Regions from separate parts of the Anaerostipes caccae L1-92 genome, predicted to be linked through region 1. Evidence: predicted binding sites of a transcription regulator. Region 1 holds the regulator's gene; the other holds the start of a gene.
What was found. The regulator Rex, encoded in region 1, represses fermentation and respiration genes when NADH is low (regulators of the CRP and FNR family bind a similar motif). The targets are predictions, from matches to a motif close to ATTGTTAANTANTTAACAAT.

Region 1 (8,030 bases):
TCTTTCTGTCCGTAACGAACGTGGAGCCATAGCTGACTCCTTCTCCCGGCCCCACTTCTTTTACATGGATCACATGACTGATCAGGGAAAGTGCCGGCTTTAAATCAATGGCTGACTTATCCACTTCCTCGGAGGGATACAGCCCATAGGTGATGATGCCGGAACGGACCATATCCATACGACATTCACGGAGGTCCATAATGGCTGCGCTGTTGGAGACGTGCTTGACCGGGATCTCGATCCCTTTTTCCTCAATCTTTGAGACAAACTGATCAAACAGTTCCTTCTGGTATCTGGCCGATGTCTTGTCCTCCTCGTCCGCACATGCAAAGTGCGTAAAAATTCCCTGAATTTTAATATTAGGAAGTTTTTGAATACGCTGTACCTGCCCGACCGATTCCTCCGTGGGCTTAAAACCAATCCGGTTCATTCCGGTATCCACTTTGATATGTATCCTGGCTTCCTTCTTCATTGTAACTGCAAATTTAGAGATCGCCTCCGCCATCTCATAAGAAAATACCGTCTGTTCAATTTCATGCTGGATCAATGAAGCATACTGATATTCCGAAGTATATCCGAGAATTAGGATCGGTTTTGTGATTCCCTGTTTTCTCAGAGCGATCCCTTCCTCAATGATCGCCACCGCAAAACCGTCGACGCCGATCTTATTCAATGCCTTCGCCACCGGGACCGCCCCGTGTCCGTAGCCATCGGCTTTGATCACCGGCATAATCTTTGTATCCGGCCCCACAAGTTTTTTTATCTCACTGATATTATGGCAGACCGCATCCAGATCAATGGCTGCGTATACCCTATAATACTGATTCATCGCTGATTCCTCCTAAAATACTGCTGATTGACTCAATGATGTCTGATGCCAGCATGCTGTTGTGTCCAGAAATTTCTGCGGCATGGTCTCCTGCAAGCCCATGGATATAGACACCAAGGGCGGCAGCCTCAGAACATTCCATGCCTCTCCCTAGGAGGCTTGCGATCATGCCGCTTAAGACATCGCCGCTCCCCCCTGTGGCCATTCCGTTGTTTCCGCTGCTGTTATAATAAACAGGCCGGCTGCCTGACACTACAAGCGTTGCCGCATCTTTCAGCACAACAGTGGCGCGGAATCTGTCCGAAAGCTTCTGTCCCGCATCCGTCAGAGTTTCTTTCACCTGCTCTGCGGATATTCCAAGGAGCCTTGCAGCTTCCAGAAGATGCGGTGTGAAAACGCACCCTCCCGGATGATCGATCTCCATTCCATAACGGCTGACCGTATTCAGGCCGTCCGCATCCAGCAAAAGAGGCTTCGTTCCGCGCTGTAAAACTTCTTCTAATAATTCTTTGGTCCGCTCTGAGACTCCCATTCCGGGTCCGAATAAGATACAGTCACACCATTCGAGGGCATCTTTTACATCCTCATATGTCCCGAACAGCACTTCCGGAAGCATGGACTGCAGAATCGGACGGTTGGCTTCGCAGGAGATCACCTTTACCAGTCCGCTGCCCATGCGCAGGGCACTCTTTGCCGAAAAATAAGCAGCCCCAGACATCGTCTCATTTCCTGCTATGATCAGGACTTTTCCATAGGTGCCCTTGTGAGAATCCGCAAAACGGCCCGGAAGTCTTTCTAAATCTTTCCTATCGTATGTGAAGCCCCCTGCATGTTTCTTCAAAACAGAATCAAAGAAACCGATCTTTTCTACATACAGCCGGCCCGCATATTCTTTTCCCGGATAGAGCAGATGTCCTGCCTTGGGACCGCCGAAGGTCACCGTAGCGTCTGATTTTACGGCGCATCCGAGGACTTTTCCCGTATCCCCGCTGATTCCGGAGGGAATATCGACTGACATGACTTTAGCTCCGCTTCCATTAATCCTTTCCACAGCAGTACGGTATGTCCCCGATACCTCTCTGGAAAGGCCTACGCCAAACAGTCCTTCCAAAATCCAGTCATAATCCTCATAATCTATCTCTTCTTTTTGCTCATATCCAAGCCGTGCAAGGATATCGTACTGCGTCTTTAAGTCTGCGGATGCCTGAGACAGATCCCCTACGACTGTAAAATCCACTGAATACCCTTCTTCCAGAAGGATTCTGGCCGCAGCCAGCGCATCTCCCCCGTTATTTCCGCATCCTGCCACAGAAAGTATCCTGTTATTTTTTCTGACTGTTTCCATGAGCCTTCGGGCAATTTTTTCGCTGGCCCTCTCCATCAGCACCAGGCCAGGAATCCCTATCTTCTGTATGGTCTCCTTATCAACATCCTGCATTTCCTGATTTTTTAAAACATATTTCATAGACACTCTCCTATGACAAAAGCCTGTGCCAGCCCCCCTGTGTTCGTAACCGACACATGAAATTTCGTAATCTTCCTATCTGATGCCATTTTTTCGGCTCTGCCTGTGAGTTTCACATAAGGTGCTCCTTTTGAATTCCGAAACACTCCGATCTCATAGGGCTCCAATCCGAAGAAGCCGGTTCCAAATACCTTGGAAACGGCTTCTTTAACTGCAAAATTACCAGCAAGAGTCGTACTGTTTAAACCTGCGCATGCCAGTTCCTCTTCTGAAAAAATCCGGCTCAGGCGGTTCTTTCTCTCCACCATCTTCTGTACCCGCCCGATTTCTATCAGGTCAGTTCCTATACCGACAATCATGGCGTTCCTCCCGTCTTTACTCCGCGCCTTCGCTGTCTTCCCTGCTGTGAATATTGTAAGTCAGCGTCATGAGGCTTTCTGCCAAATGGACATTCTCCACGGTCACACTGTCCGGCAGCGTGAGATCCACAGGGGCAAAGTTCCAAAATCCTTTGATGCCCCACGATACAAGATCTTTGGCAATCTTCGGCGCCTGGTCCTGCGGAAGCGTGAGGGCTGCAATCTTGATCTCATGATTCTTTATAAACTCTTCCATATCGTCAATATCGTGCACTTCCACTCCGTGCACCGTGATGCCGATCAGCTTCGGATTCACATCGAACAGCGCAATCACCTGAAAACCAATGCTGTTATTGTTAAAATCCTGATAATTGGCCAATGCCTGCCCCAGATTGCCGGCACCGACGATGATCATCTGATTGCTTTTGTCAAGTCCCAGAATCTTTCCGATCTCCACGTAAAGATTTTCTACATTGTAGCCGTATCCCTGCTGCCCGAAACCTCCAAAATTATTCAGGTCCTGCCGGATCTGGGATGCAGTTACTTTCATCCTCTCGCTCAGCTCTTTGGATGAGATCCTCGTAATATTTTTTGCTTTCAAAGCCCCCAAATAACGGTAATATCTAGGTAATCTCTTTATAACTGCCGGTGATATATTCTTATCCATTGATGACATTATTACCCTCCCACTTATTTTATTAACTACTCAAATTAAATAAATTATATAAGATTGTCTAATATCTGTCAAACTTTTCAGTGCGTTTTTTCAGAAATTATGTTATGCTTATAAAGAATTTTTACAGCTTAGAAATTTTGAAGGAGTGCACTATGGTTTTATCTTGTCAGAATATACATAAAACATTTGTCGACCAGGAAGTCCTGAAAGGAATTTCCTTTCATATCAATGAAAAGGACCGGCTTGCCGTCATCGGCTTAAACGGTGCCGGAAAGTCCACCCTGCTCAAGATCATCATGGATCAGATGACACCCGATGACGGGGAGATCCACAAAAAGAAGGACGCCGATATCGGCTATCTCGCACAGCATCAGGACCATACTTCTTCCCGCACCATTTATGAAGAGCTTTTGACCATAAAACAGGATGTGATCGAACTGGACAAAAAACTCCGCTCTCTGGAGCATATGATGAAGCATTTAAGCGGCACAGAGCTCGAAGAAAAGATGGAGGAATACACCAGGGCCACTCATTTATTTGAACAGAAAAACGGTTTTGCTTATAAAAGTGAGATCACAGGAATCTTAAAAGGACTCGGGTTTCAAGAGGAAGACTTTCAAAAAAAAATCGAGACTCTGTCCGGAGGACAAAAGACAAGGGTCGCTCTCGGAAAACTCCTGCTGATGAAGCCAGAGATCCTTCTCCTGGATGAGCCTACCAACCATTTGGATGTAGATTCGATCCAGTGGCTGGAAACCTATTTAAGCCACTATGAGGGCGCTGTCATCCTGGTCTCCCATGACCGGTATTTCCTGGACAAGATCGTCAACAAAGTCATGGAGATTGAGTCGGGGCACGCGATGCTCTTTGACGGCAACTACACTTCTTTTATTAAAAAAAGGGATCAGGTAAAGGCAATCCGCTTGAAGGAGTACGAAAACCAGCAGCAGGAGATCCGTCACCAGAAGGCGGTCATTGAAAAACTAAAACAATTTAACCGGGAAAAATCCATCCGCCGGGCAGAGAGCCGTGAAAAGATGCTGAACAAAATTGATGTGATCGAAAAGCCTGTGGAAGTCGACGGAAAAATGCGCTTTGCCATCGAACCGTCGGTGATCAGCGGAAACGATGTCTTAACGGTGGAACATCTGGAAAAAAGTTTCGGGCCGCATATGCTGTTTTCCGATATAAATTTTGAAATATTCCGCGGTGAGCGCGTGGCATTGATCGGCGCCAACGGAACCGGCAAGACTACGATGTTAAAAATCATCTGCAAACAAATGGCCAAAAACAAAGGACTGATTAAGCTCGGTTCCCAAGTTTCCATCGGATATTACGATCAGGCACAGGACAACCTGCATCCGGATAAGACAATCTTCGAGGAGATATCTGATTCCTTTCCGGAACTGACCAACACAAAAATCAGAAATACACTGGCTGCTTTCCTTTTTAAAGGAGAAGATGTCTTTAAACTTGTTTCTTCCTTAAGCGGCGGTGAAAAGGGACGGGTATCTCTTGCGAAACTTATGCTTTCCCATGCCAATTTTCTGATTCTTGATGAGCCTACCAACCACCTGGACATTCACTCCAAAGAAATCCTGGAATCCGCCCTGTCCCAGTACACAGGCACGGTTCTTTACGTGTCTCACGACCGCTATTTTATCAACAAGACAGCCACAAGAATTTTGGAACTCTCTTCGAAAGACGGTCTGCACTCTTATCCGGGCGACTACCAGCACTATCTTATCGAAAAGGAGAAGGAAGGCACGAAAAAGGTACAGAACGCTGAAACTGAGTCTGTATCCGATACGAAGCTGAGCTGGCAGAAGCAAAAGGAAGAAGACGCAAAGCGTCGGAAAAGAGAAAACCGCCTGAAAAAAATAGAACAGGAAATCGAGGAACTGGAAGCGGAAAGCACAAAGCTTGACGAAGAAATGTGCCTGCCGGAGAACGCAGTCAACACAAAGAAGCTGCTGGAACTCTCCGCTGCCAAAGTCCGGAATGAGGAACATCTGGAAACCCTTTATGAAGAATGGGAGACCCTGTCAGAAGAAACCGAGTAAAAATGCCATGGTATTTTTACAAAAATTTGTTATAATAGACTAAGTACCATTTTTAGGAGGTTACAAAATGAAATTAATATCGTTTGCTGTGCCGTGTTATAATTCCCAGGAATATATGAGACACTGCATAGATACATTGCTGACCGGAGGAGACAAAGTTGAGATCCTCATCATAGACGATGGTTCCACGGACAATACCGGCATGATCGCCGATGAATATGAAAACAAATATCCCGGTATCTGCCGGGCGATCCATCAAAAGAACAAAGGCCACGGCGGTGCGGTAAACACTGGTATTGCTCATGCCAAAGGGATTTATTTTAAGGTGGTGGACAGTGACGACTGGGTAAACGAACATGCCTATGAGGAAATCTTCAATCAATTAGAGACCTTTTACCGCCAGGGAACCATTATAGACATGTTTATGTCAAACTATGTCTATGAGAAACAGGGTGTGAAGAGAAAAACCGTGATTCATTACCGCCATACGATCCCGGTTGAACAGATTTTTACCTGGGATGATGTAAAGCGATTTCCTCTGAGTCAGTACATTCTCATGCATTCCGTCATTTACCGTACTTCTCTTCTCCATGAGTGCCGTCTGTGCCTGCCGGAACATACTTTTTATGTAGACAACCTTTACGTTTTCAAACCGCTTCCATATGTGAAGACGATTTACTATCTGGATGTAAATTTTTACCGCTACTTCATCGGAAGGGACGATCAGTCTGTCAATGAAGCCAATATGATCAAACGGATCGACCAGCAGTTTTTTGTCACCAAAGCCATGATCGATTATATGAGCAGCTTTGAGCTGGTAAACAAGCCGTTATACCGCTACATGAAACACTATCTGAGCATCATCATGACGGTATCATCTGTCATTGCCATCAAATCCGGCATACCGGAGCATCTTCAGATGAAGAAGGAACTCTGGAAGTACCTGAAATCGAAAAACACAAAACTATACCGTCAGATCCGGGGATCTCTTGTTGGAAATGCCGTCAACCTCCCGGGCTACGGAGGCCGGAAAGTTGTCATCGCAGCTTACAAAGCAGCACGGAAGTTTATTGGATTTAATTAAATCAATCGAAAAATGACATTGGAAACCATCAAACCAATGTCATTTTTTATTCTGTAAGAACATTGGTACATGGAACACAAAACCCTCCACTATATCACCATACTTCTGATCTGTGTTATTCTAAAGCTATGAATGGAGGTTTTTACATGAAAACTTATAAAACATCTGAGGTTGCAAAACTCATAGGAATTCATCCCAATACTGTCCGGCTGTACGAAGAAGCGGGGCTGATCCCAAAACCAAAACGGCAGAACAATGGATACCGTATTTTTACCGATCTCCATATCGAACAGTTCCGGCTGGCCCGTCTGGCTTTTCAAATGGAGGTTCTGCAGAACGGGCTGAGGAAAAAGGCTGTTCAGATCGTAAAAACATCGGCATCCTGTGATTTTTCCAGGGCTCTGGTACTGGCAGAAGAATACCTGGCACAGATCAGAAAGGAACACGCCAATGCCGAAGAGGCAGTTGAAATCGTAACAGAAATTTTAGCCGGCGGATCACAGGAGCATACCCATCCCATGAAACGCAGGGAAGTCTCCCGGTATCTCGGCATTTCTATGGATGCTCTGAGAAATTGGGAAATGAACGGCCTTTTGACTGTAAAACGCAGGCAGAATGGATACCGCATATATACGAGTCAGGATATACAGAGGCTCAAAATTATTCGCTCCTTGAGGTGTGCAAATTATTCTTTGGAATCCATTCTGCGTCTGCTTGGGCACCTGTCAAAAAATCCCGGGATTGATATCAAAGAAGTTTTGGATACTCCCAATAAAGATGACGAAATTATTGCGGTGTGCGACAAACTGATTACTTCTCTGCTCACAGCCGAGAATAATGCCTTGGAAATGATATACAGACTGAAAAGAATGAAAAAACAATTTTCTTAAACCCTCCACTTTACCACCAATGTTTCCGTTGGTGGTATTCTTTTTTTACAATAAAACAAGGAGGTATCCTTCATGAATGAAGTGATCAAAGCAGAAAAATTATGTAAAACCTACAACAAAACGCCTGCGGCAGACAATATCAGTCTGTCCGTAAAGCGCGGAACGGTTTTTGGCCTGCTCGGGGCCAATGGCGCAGGCAAGAGTACAACGATTGAATGCATTTTAGGCACAAAGACGTCAGACAGCGGAACAATATCCATTCTGGGAATGAATCCGCAGACATCCAGAAAGCAGCTGTTTCAAAAGGTAGGAGTCCAATTTCAGGACGCGGCTTATCAGGATAATATCACCGTTTCGGAACTTTGTGAAGTTACCGCTTCCCTCTATCAGGATTCCGCAGATCCGGATAAATTACTGCAAAAGTTTGGAATTTCCGGAAAAGCAAAAAGCCAGATCAAAGATTTATCCGGCGGCGAAAGACAGAGACTTTTTATTATCCTCGCACTCATACCCAATCCTGAAGTCGTCTTTTTGGACGAGCTGACGACCGGACTGGACGCGAGGGCCAGACGCCAAGTGTGGAATATACTCTCCTCACTCAAGGAACATGGACTGACGATTTTCCTGACGTCCCATTTTATGGATGAAATCGAGAACCTGTGTG
Region 2 (8,030 bases), 820 kb from region 1:
GGCCGATATCCACGGCTTTTAACGATACACTGCCCGTCAGAATATTTCCGAGAGTGGAGCCTCCCGGCAAGTCTGAACGGTTGTGGAAGGTCTGATAAGGAACTCCGGCTTTTTCACAGATATGTTTCATCATCGCACCGGAGTATGCATCCGTCGTATATTTTTGATTGGCACTGTACTTGATTACAATTCCTTCATTCATATACGGCCGGTTCGTAAGATCTGCCTTTCCGGGCTGGTTTGGGTGTACCGCATGAGCATTGTCCGCAGAGATCATAAAGCTCTCCGCCACGGCCATCCGGTACTGCTCCCCGGTTCTCCCCAGCGCCTCATTTACCCGCCACAGAACATCTTCTAAAAATGTAGATCCGGCTCCCTGTTTTGTTTCGCTGCCGACCTCCTCATTGTCAAACGCACAAAAGACATTCATATACTCTCTGCCCTCACTGTTGACAAAAGCCTGCAAAGATGCGAATACACACTGAAGGTCATCGAGCCTCGGTGCCGACATAAACTCGCCGTTTGCTCCCCATACAGTTCCCGGCATCCGATTATACAGGTAAAGATCTGTACCGAGAATATCATTTTCATTTACACCTGCCTCGGATGCAGCTGTCCGCATAAATGTCTTTTCGGCTGTCTGGTCCCCCAAGACAGGAAGCATATGAATCTGAGGGTTCAGTGCGTCATCCTCTGCTCCCCTTTTCATATGGATCGCAAGCCTTGGGATCATCAAGAGATCTTTCTCTATATGAATCAGCTTTTCCGTAAGTTTTTCCCCGTCTCCCACAATAATTTTTCCTGCCACAGAGAGCGGACGGTCAAGCCAGGAGTCCATGAGCATTCCCCCATATTTTTCGGTATTTAATTTTGTATAATGCTTTTCTGCCTGTAATTCCATATTCTCTTTGATCTTAAAAGCGGGTGAGTCCGTATGGGATGCGGTAATATGAAACCCTTTTAATTTTTTCTCCGGTATACAGAAAGCAGCCAACGAAGAACCGTTTCTGCTGGTAAAATACTTACCGCCCTTTTCTATCTTCCATGCCTCCTGCTCCCTCAGTTCCGTAAATCCATTTTCTGTCAATTCTCTCTTTATCTGTTCCACAGCGTGATAGCTGCACGGACTCTTTTCAATAAACTGAAACAACTGCCGGTTAATCTGATCTGACATGTTCTGCCTCCTTCTCAGCATCTCTTCTTTATAAAAACAAAAAATAAGTTTACCAGGCAAAAAAATAATAAAATAATTGTAACAGGCAAACATTTTATAGCCTGAAACTCATTTCCTGCCCAAATCATAAAAACTATCAAAACAATGGATGCCGGAATTATATATCCAAATCCCTTCTTCATGTTTAATAGTTTTATCTGTATATATATACTTAGCATTAAAACAATAATCACAGCAATTGTATATAATCTATAACTGTCCATTTTACTATAACCCCCTGTCTCATCTGATCAAGTCAATGCATTTTTACTTCTAAATTAAGCCCTATTATATGCCAATCAACTTCAAATGTAAATTATCTGATTCCCCATACCCTTAATAGAACAAAAAAATAGCAGCCAGAAAGACACCTTTCCGCTGCATATTCTTTCGATATAAAATTCTTAGCAATCAGATTCCCGCCAGGTGCCTTAAGGATTCCTTCAGTGCTTCCTGTTCCTGCTGTCCCATATCTTTCAGTACGATTCTGTTGACCTCTTCCACTGTTTCGAGAATCGGTTCTTCCAAGTCATTCCCCTTATCCGTCAATATAATCTCTACAAAACGCCGGTCTTCTTTGCTGACTTTTCTCTTGATCAATCCCTTTTTCTCCATTCTCTCAAGAACACCTGAGATTGTAGAGTTTTCCAGCCTCAGTTCTTCTGCGATCTCCTTCGGGCTGTTTTTCTTTTTCACCCAAAGACAGTACATCACACCGTACTGAACCGGAGTCACATCAAATTTTGAAAGCTGTGCGCTCATCTCCTGAAACACCGCGTGCTGGGCGGTGGTCAAAAGATAGTTGATACATTGATTCAATTCCATCGGTTCCTTGTCCCTCCTACACAAAACTGCATGCAGACACTTCAAATTGTTTGCATGCTATATATCTCATCATATCTGTTACAAAAACTTCTGTCAAGAAGACAAACTATTATTTTAAGGCTTTTCATCATTCTTACGAAACATAAAAATGGGGATGCCATAAATGACATCCCTGAAAACTTAGGATTCATATTCCAAAATCATACTATCTGAAAATCGCTCCGCTCACAACCAGCTTCTGGATCTCGTTGGTTCCCTCGTAGATCTGAGTGATCTTAGCGTCTCTCATCATACGTTCTACATGGTAACCCTTCATATATCCGTTTCCGCCCAGCATCTGCACCGCCTCTGTTGTCACGTGCATGGCCGCCTCTGTACAGAGGTATTTTGCCTTTGCTGCCGGAATGGAATAGGATCTTCCTTCCTGTTTGTCCGTAGCCGCTTTGTAAAGCATTAGTTTTGCGGCATCAATTTCCATTTCAAGTTCCGCCATCTTAAATGCAAGATACTGGTTTCTGTATAATGGTTTGCCAAACTGTTCTCTCGTCTTTAAGTATTCTTTTGCAATCTCAAATGCACCTTCTGCAATTCCAAGTCCCTGTGCAGCAACACCGATACGGCCTCCGTCCAGAGTCTTCATCGCCAGTTTAAATCCGTCTCCGGAAGGAACGATCATATTTTCTGCCGGCACCCGTACGTTTTCCAGTATCATCTCTGAAACCTGTGCGGAGCGGATTCCCATCTTATCTTCCACTTTGCCCACTGAAAATCCGGGAGTTCCTTTCTTCACCACGAAACAGGACAGTCCCTTGGCTTTCTTCTCAGGTTCCGTCAGGGCATACACCGCCGTATAATCGGCTAAAGGCCCGTTCGTATTGAAGCATTTCATACCGTTTAATATGTACTCGTCTCCGTCTCTTTCCGCAACTGTGACACATCCTCCTGCATCAGATCCCGCATTCGGTTCTGTGAGACCGAAAGATCCGAAATGCTGTCCTGACAATACCGGTGCCAGAAATTCATTCTTTTTCTCGACCGGAGCGTCAGAATTCATAATACTTCCTCCATATAAGGAAGTGGATACAGAATATGAAATCCCCACAGAAGCATCTACTTTAGAGACCTCCTCCACTGCCAATACATAAGACAGGTAATCGGCTCCCTGGCCTCCGACTTCTTTCGGATAAGGAAGTCCGATCAGTCCAAGATCTCCCATCTTCTTATAGAGATCTACCGGAAATTCACTGTTGGCATCTCTCTCTAACACTCCCGGCTGTAACTCCGTCTGAGCAAAGTTTCTTGCTGTCTCCTGAATGGCTGCCTGCTGTTCGGTTAACTCAAAATTCATAAATAATTACTCCTTTCGCCCAAAATAGACTATAAACTTAACATAAATGTACCATTTTATTTCCCTATATTTGTATGCCAATATTTTGTAAGCTAAATATATCACTCCTTGTGCATATTGTCAATAAACTTTTATATTTTTTTATATAATTATACAATTTAAATAAAACATATTGATAAACCATTGACAAGCAACCAAAAATAGTCCATATTAGAAGCATAAATAATATTTTGTATCCCAAATATTTGTACGCCAATATGTTAATTTTCTAACAAGAGCTGATCAAGTGCAATGTATATGTTATTTCAAGGAGGATTTACAATGAACAATTTATTAATGGAAGTAGAAAACGAGATCGCAGTAGTTACAATCAACAGACCAAAATCTTTAAACGCCTTAAACAGTGAGACATTAGCAGAATTAGACCAGTGCTTTTCCGAGATCTCCCGCCGTAAGGACATCAGAGTTGTTATCCTTACAGGATCAGGTGAAAAATCATTTGTGGCCGGAGCCGATATTTCTGAAATGGTCAATGCCTCTCCTGCAGAAGGAAGACAGATGGGTCTGCTGGCAAAAGAAGCATTCCTTAAATTAGAGACAATGCCTCAGGTAACGATCGCCGCAGTCAACGGATATGCACTCGGAGGCGGATGTGAAATCTCCATGGCCTGTGACATCCGTGTAGCCGCAGAAAACGCAAGATTCGCACAGCCGGAAACAGGACTAGGAATTCTCCCGGGATTCGGCGGAACACAGCGTCTCTCCCGCTTAGTCGGAAAAGGCCGTGCAAAAGAACTGATCTTTACATGTGACCAGATCGATGCTGAGGAGGCTTACAGGATCGGACTTGCAAACAAGGTAGTTCCTCAGACAGAACTGATTGATTACTGCAAAAAGATGGCAGCAAAGATCATGTCCAAAGGAAGTTATGCCATCTCTCTTGCAAAAGAAGCGATCAACACAGGCATGGATACCGATTTAAGCAGCGGACTTACATTAGAGGCAGACTTATTCGGACTGGCATTTTCTACGGAAGACAAAAAAGAAGGCATGACCGCATTCCTTGAGAAACGCAAAGCAGATTTAAAAGATTTCTAAAATAAATGAAGGAGATAAACTATGGGAAAAGTTAAGATTATTACAGCAGATCAGGCAGCTGCCCTGGTAGAAGATAATACAACCGTCACTACCAGCGGATTTGTTGCCAGCGGAATGCCGGAAGCCCTTACAAAGGCTCTGGAAAAAAGATTTTTGGAAACCGGTTCTCCGAAAAACCTGACTTTATTTTACGCTGCTGCCCAGGGAAACCGTGACGGAAGCGGTGCGGATCATTTTGCCCATGAAGGAATGACCAAACGTGTCATCGGCGGACACTGGAACATGGTCCCGACGCTTGGACAGCTGGTCCTTGACAATAAAATCGAAGGATACAATCTGCCCCAGGGCACTCTGGCACAGCTCTATCGTGCCATCGCCGGTCATAAACCCGGCGTGATCACTCATGTTGGATTAAATACATTTGCCGACCCGCGCATTGAAGGCGGCAAATTGAATGACATTACGACCGAGGACATTGTAGATGTGATCGAGATCTTAGGAGAAGAGAAATTATTATATAAATCTTTTCCGCTGAACATCGGATTCATACGGGGTACATATGCTGACGAACACGGCAACGTGACACTTTCCCATGAATGCTGTACAACGGAAGTCACAACCATGGCTCAGGCCGTGAAGAACAGCGGCGGAAAAATTGTAGTACAGGTGGAAAAGGTCGTCGCAGACGGCACCTTAGATCCAAAATTGGTCAAGATCCCGGGAATCTATGTGGATGCAGTCGTGGAAGCAGAAGACATGAAAGACCACGAACAGTGCGTGGGATGCGACTATGACGGTGCTATGACCGGAGACTTCCGTATTCCTTTGAGCAGCCTTGAGTATCCTCCTCTTTCCGCAAAAAAGATCATCGGACGGAGAGCTGCCATGGAACTGACAGAAAACACCGTAGTCAACTTAGGCATCGGTATTCCTGAATATATCTCTATGGTTGCCAATGAAGAAGGCATCGGAGATTACATGACTCTGACCGTAGAGGCGGGACCTGTCGGCGGTGTGCCTCAGGGAGGAGCCAAATTCGGAGGGTCCGTCAATCCCGAGTGTATCTTAGACCAGCCGTACCAGTTTGATTTCTATGATGGAGGCGGTGTCGACTATGCATTCTTAGGCCTCGCACAGGCGGACAAAGACGGAAACATCAATGTCAGCAAATTTGGTCCAAGGATCGCAGGCTGCGGCGGTTTTGTAAACATCACTCAGAATGCAAAACGCTGCTACTTCTGCGGAACCTTTACTGCAGGCGGTTTAAAAACGTCGGTAAAAGACGGAAAACTTGTCGTTGACCAGGAAGGAAAATCCAACAAGTTCCTGGATACAGTTGAACAGATTACGTTCAGCGGCGAGTACGCAAATAAAGTCGGCCAGCCGGTTCTCTATATCACAGAGCGCGCTGTCTTTGAACTGAGAAAAGACGGTGTCTATCTGACAGAAGTTGCCCCTGGCATCGATATCCAAACACAGATCATCGACCATATGGGATTCACTCCTAAAATGGACGGTACGCCAAAGCTTATGGATGAAAGAATTTTCAGAGATGAGCTGATGGGTCTGAAACACGATTAGCAATCCACAAATAAAGGAGGGTTTTTGTGAATTTACAAATCTTAGTCTTAGTCCTGGCGATTGTCCTGTTCGGAGTCTTAGCTTTTAAACAGATGAGTGCCCTGATCCTGGCTCCCCTTGTCACGATCTTCGTGGTCATCTGCTCTAAGCTTCCAATCCTGGACTCGCTGAAAAATGCATTTATGCCTGCAGCATCCGACTACGTGACAAAGTATTTTCTCGTATTCTTTGTCGGCGCACTGTTCGGCTCCGTTTATCAATATACCGGAGCCGCAGAATCCATAGCCAGAGCGATCGCAGGGCTCTGCCGCGGAAAATTCGTGGCACCGATCATCATGATCATCACCGGTCTTTTGACCTTTGGAGGAGTCAGTGGCTTCGTTGTATTTTTTGTTATCTATCCAATCGCATTAAACTTATTCAAGGAAGCGAATCTTACAAGAAGGCTCATCCCGGCCGCAATCTCTGCCGGATGCTGGACCTGGTCCATGAGCGGTCCCGGTTCTCCTTCTATTCAGAATGTCATTGCCATGGATAACCTTGGCACACCGGCAACAGCCGCATTTGTTCCATCTCTGATCACGACTGCGGCTATGTTTATCATGATTTTTGTCTGGCTGGAAATGCGGGCAAGAAAGTTTACGAAAAAGGGATATCGTTTTATCGATAAGTCCTTAAAATATCAGCTGAGTGAAGAAGAGATGGCCATCGATGAAGATAAAAATCTTCCCCACGTTGCTATCGCTGTCCTTCCGATTGTGCTCATTCTGGTGCTCTTCAACATCGTGAAGCTTCCTGTGGAGACATCTGTATTTGCAGGTGTAGCCCTGGCTACCATTCTGATGTTTAACAGAGTCAAGGGCATCAACGAATGGATCAACGTATTTAACAAAGGTGCTTCTGACTCCGGCGTTGCTATCTTAAATACTGCAATCGTTGTAGGTTTTGGAGGCGTTGTACAGAAAACTCAGGGCTTTACCGACCTGGTTGCCGCTCTGAAAGACATGAGCATGCCTCCTCTGGTGTTTGTAATGATCACCGTGGCTGTCTGTGCAGGAGCCTGCGGCTCTGCTTCCGGCGGTATGGGGGTTGCCTTTAATGCTTTGAAGTCTACCTATATTAAAATGGGAATCCCGCTGCCTTATGTGCACAGGATTTCCGCCATCGCAGCCGGTACTTTAGATACACTTCCTCATCAGGGAGCGCAGATCACACTGCTCGGCATTTGTAAAATGACCCATAAAGAAGCTTACTGGGATATTGCGGTTACGCAGATTATCATACCATTTATATCCTGCGGAATCTTTATCGTCTTAGCTTCTTTTGGATTATAAACTTAACATTGAAGATCCGGTCCTCCGGGTCTTCTTTTTTACAACGGCAGTTTCAAAAATTCTTCCAATATCTTTTTTGCATCTCCCACAATGCCATAATCGCAGTATTTAAAAACAGCTGCATTCGGGTTACTGTTCACTGCGATCACTGTCCCGGCCCTGACTCCGGTCATGTGCTGAACCGCCCCGGAAATTCCAAATGCTATATAAATGTCCGGTTTCGTTATACACCCTGTCTGTCCAATCTGCTGCTCCGGAAGCATCCACCCTGCATCCACACACGGCCTTGTACATCCGGCCTGTGCTCCGATCCTTTCGGCGAACTGTAAAAGCAGCCGAAATCCCTCCGGACCTTTCAGCCCTCTTCCCCCGGCCGCAATGATATGTGCATCTTCCAGGGAAATCTTCTTTTCTTCTTTTATAAGATCCAGTGTTCTTTTTCTTTCTGTTATCTCCTGCAGCCAGTCTGCCGAAAACGCAGTAAACTTTCCTTCTCTGCCGTCTGTCTCACAGGCCTTTTTAAATACTCCCGGCTTTGCCAGCGCCATCTGCACAGGAGCCTCCGGCATCGAAACCACAGACATGCTCTTCCCGTCAAAAGCAGGCTTAGTGACCAGCAGTTCCCCTGTTT

Region 2: a site for Rex is predicted at 3,558-3,577, ahead of ANCC_RS05855 (enoyl-CoA hydratase-related protein). Genes of this name have one in related genera too.

What each region holds. Positions count from the first base shown of each region.
Region 1 is NZ_AP023027.1:2,016,183-2,024,212, forward strand. Features, by position in the region: gene alr (alanine racemase) at 1-829, opposite strand, end outside; gene ANCC_RS09925 (bifunctional ADP-dependent NAD(P)H-hydrate dehydratase/NAD(P)H-hydrate epimerase) at 813-2,294, opposite strand; gene acpS (holo-ACP synthase) at 2,291-2,653, opposite strand; gene ANCC_RS09935 (redox-sensing transcriptional repressor Rex) at 2,670-3,329, opposite strand; gene ANCC_RS09940 (ABC-F family ATP-binding cassette domain-containing protein) at 3,482-5,392, shown strand; gene ANCC_RS09945 (glycosyltransferase family 2 protein) at 5,460-6,476, shown strand; gene ANCC_RS09950 (MerR family transcriptional regulator) at 6,623-7,366, shown strand; gene ANCC_RS09955 (ABC transporter ATP-binding protein) at 7,439-8,030, shown strand, end outside.
Region 2 is NZ_AP023027.1:1,197,451-1,205,480, reverse strand. Features, by position in the region: gene ANCC_RS05870 (M18 family aminopeptidase) at 1-1,174, opposite strand, end outside; gene ANCC_RS05865 (MarR family winged helix-turn-helix transcriptional regulator) at 1,625-2,038, opposite strand; gene ANCC_RS05860 (acyl-CoA dehydrogenase family protein) at 2,244-3,386, opposite strand; gene ANCC_RS05855 (enoyl-CoA hydratase-related protein) at 3,708-4,484, shown strand; gene ANCC_RS05850 (acyl CoA:acetate/3-ketoacid CoA transferase) at 4,506-6,065, shown strand; gene ANCC_RS05845 (GntP family permease) at 6,092-7,399, shown strand; gene ANCC_RS05840 (electron transfer flavoprotein subunit alpha/FixB family protein) at 7,438-8,030, opposite strand, start outside.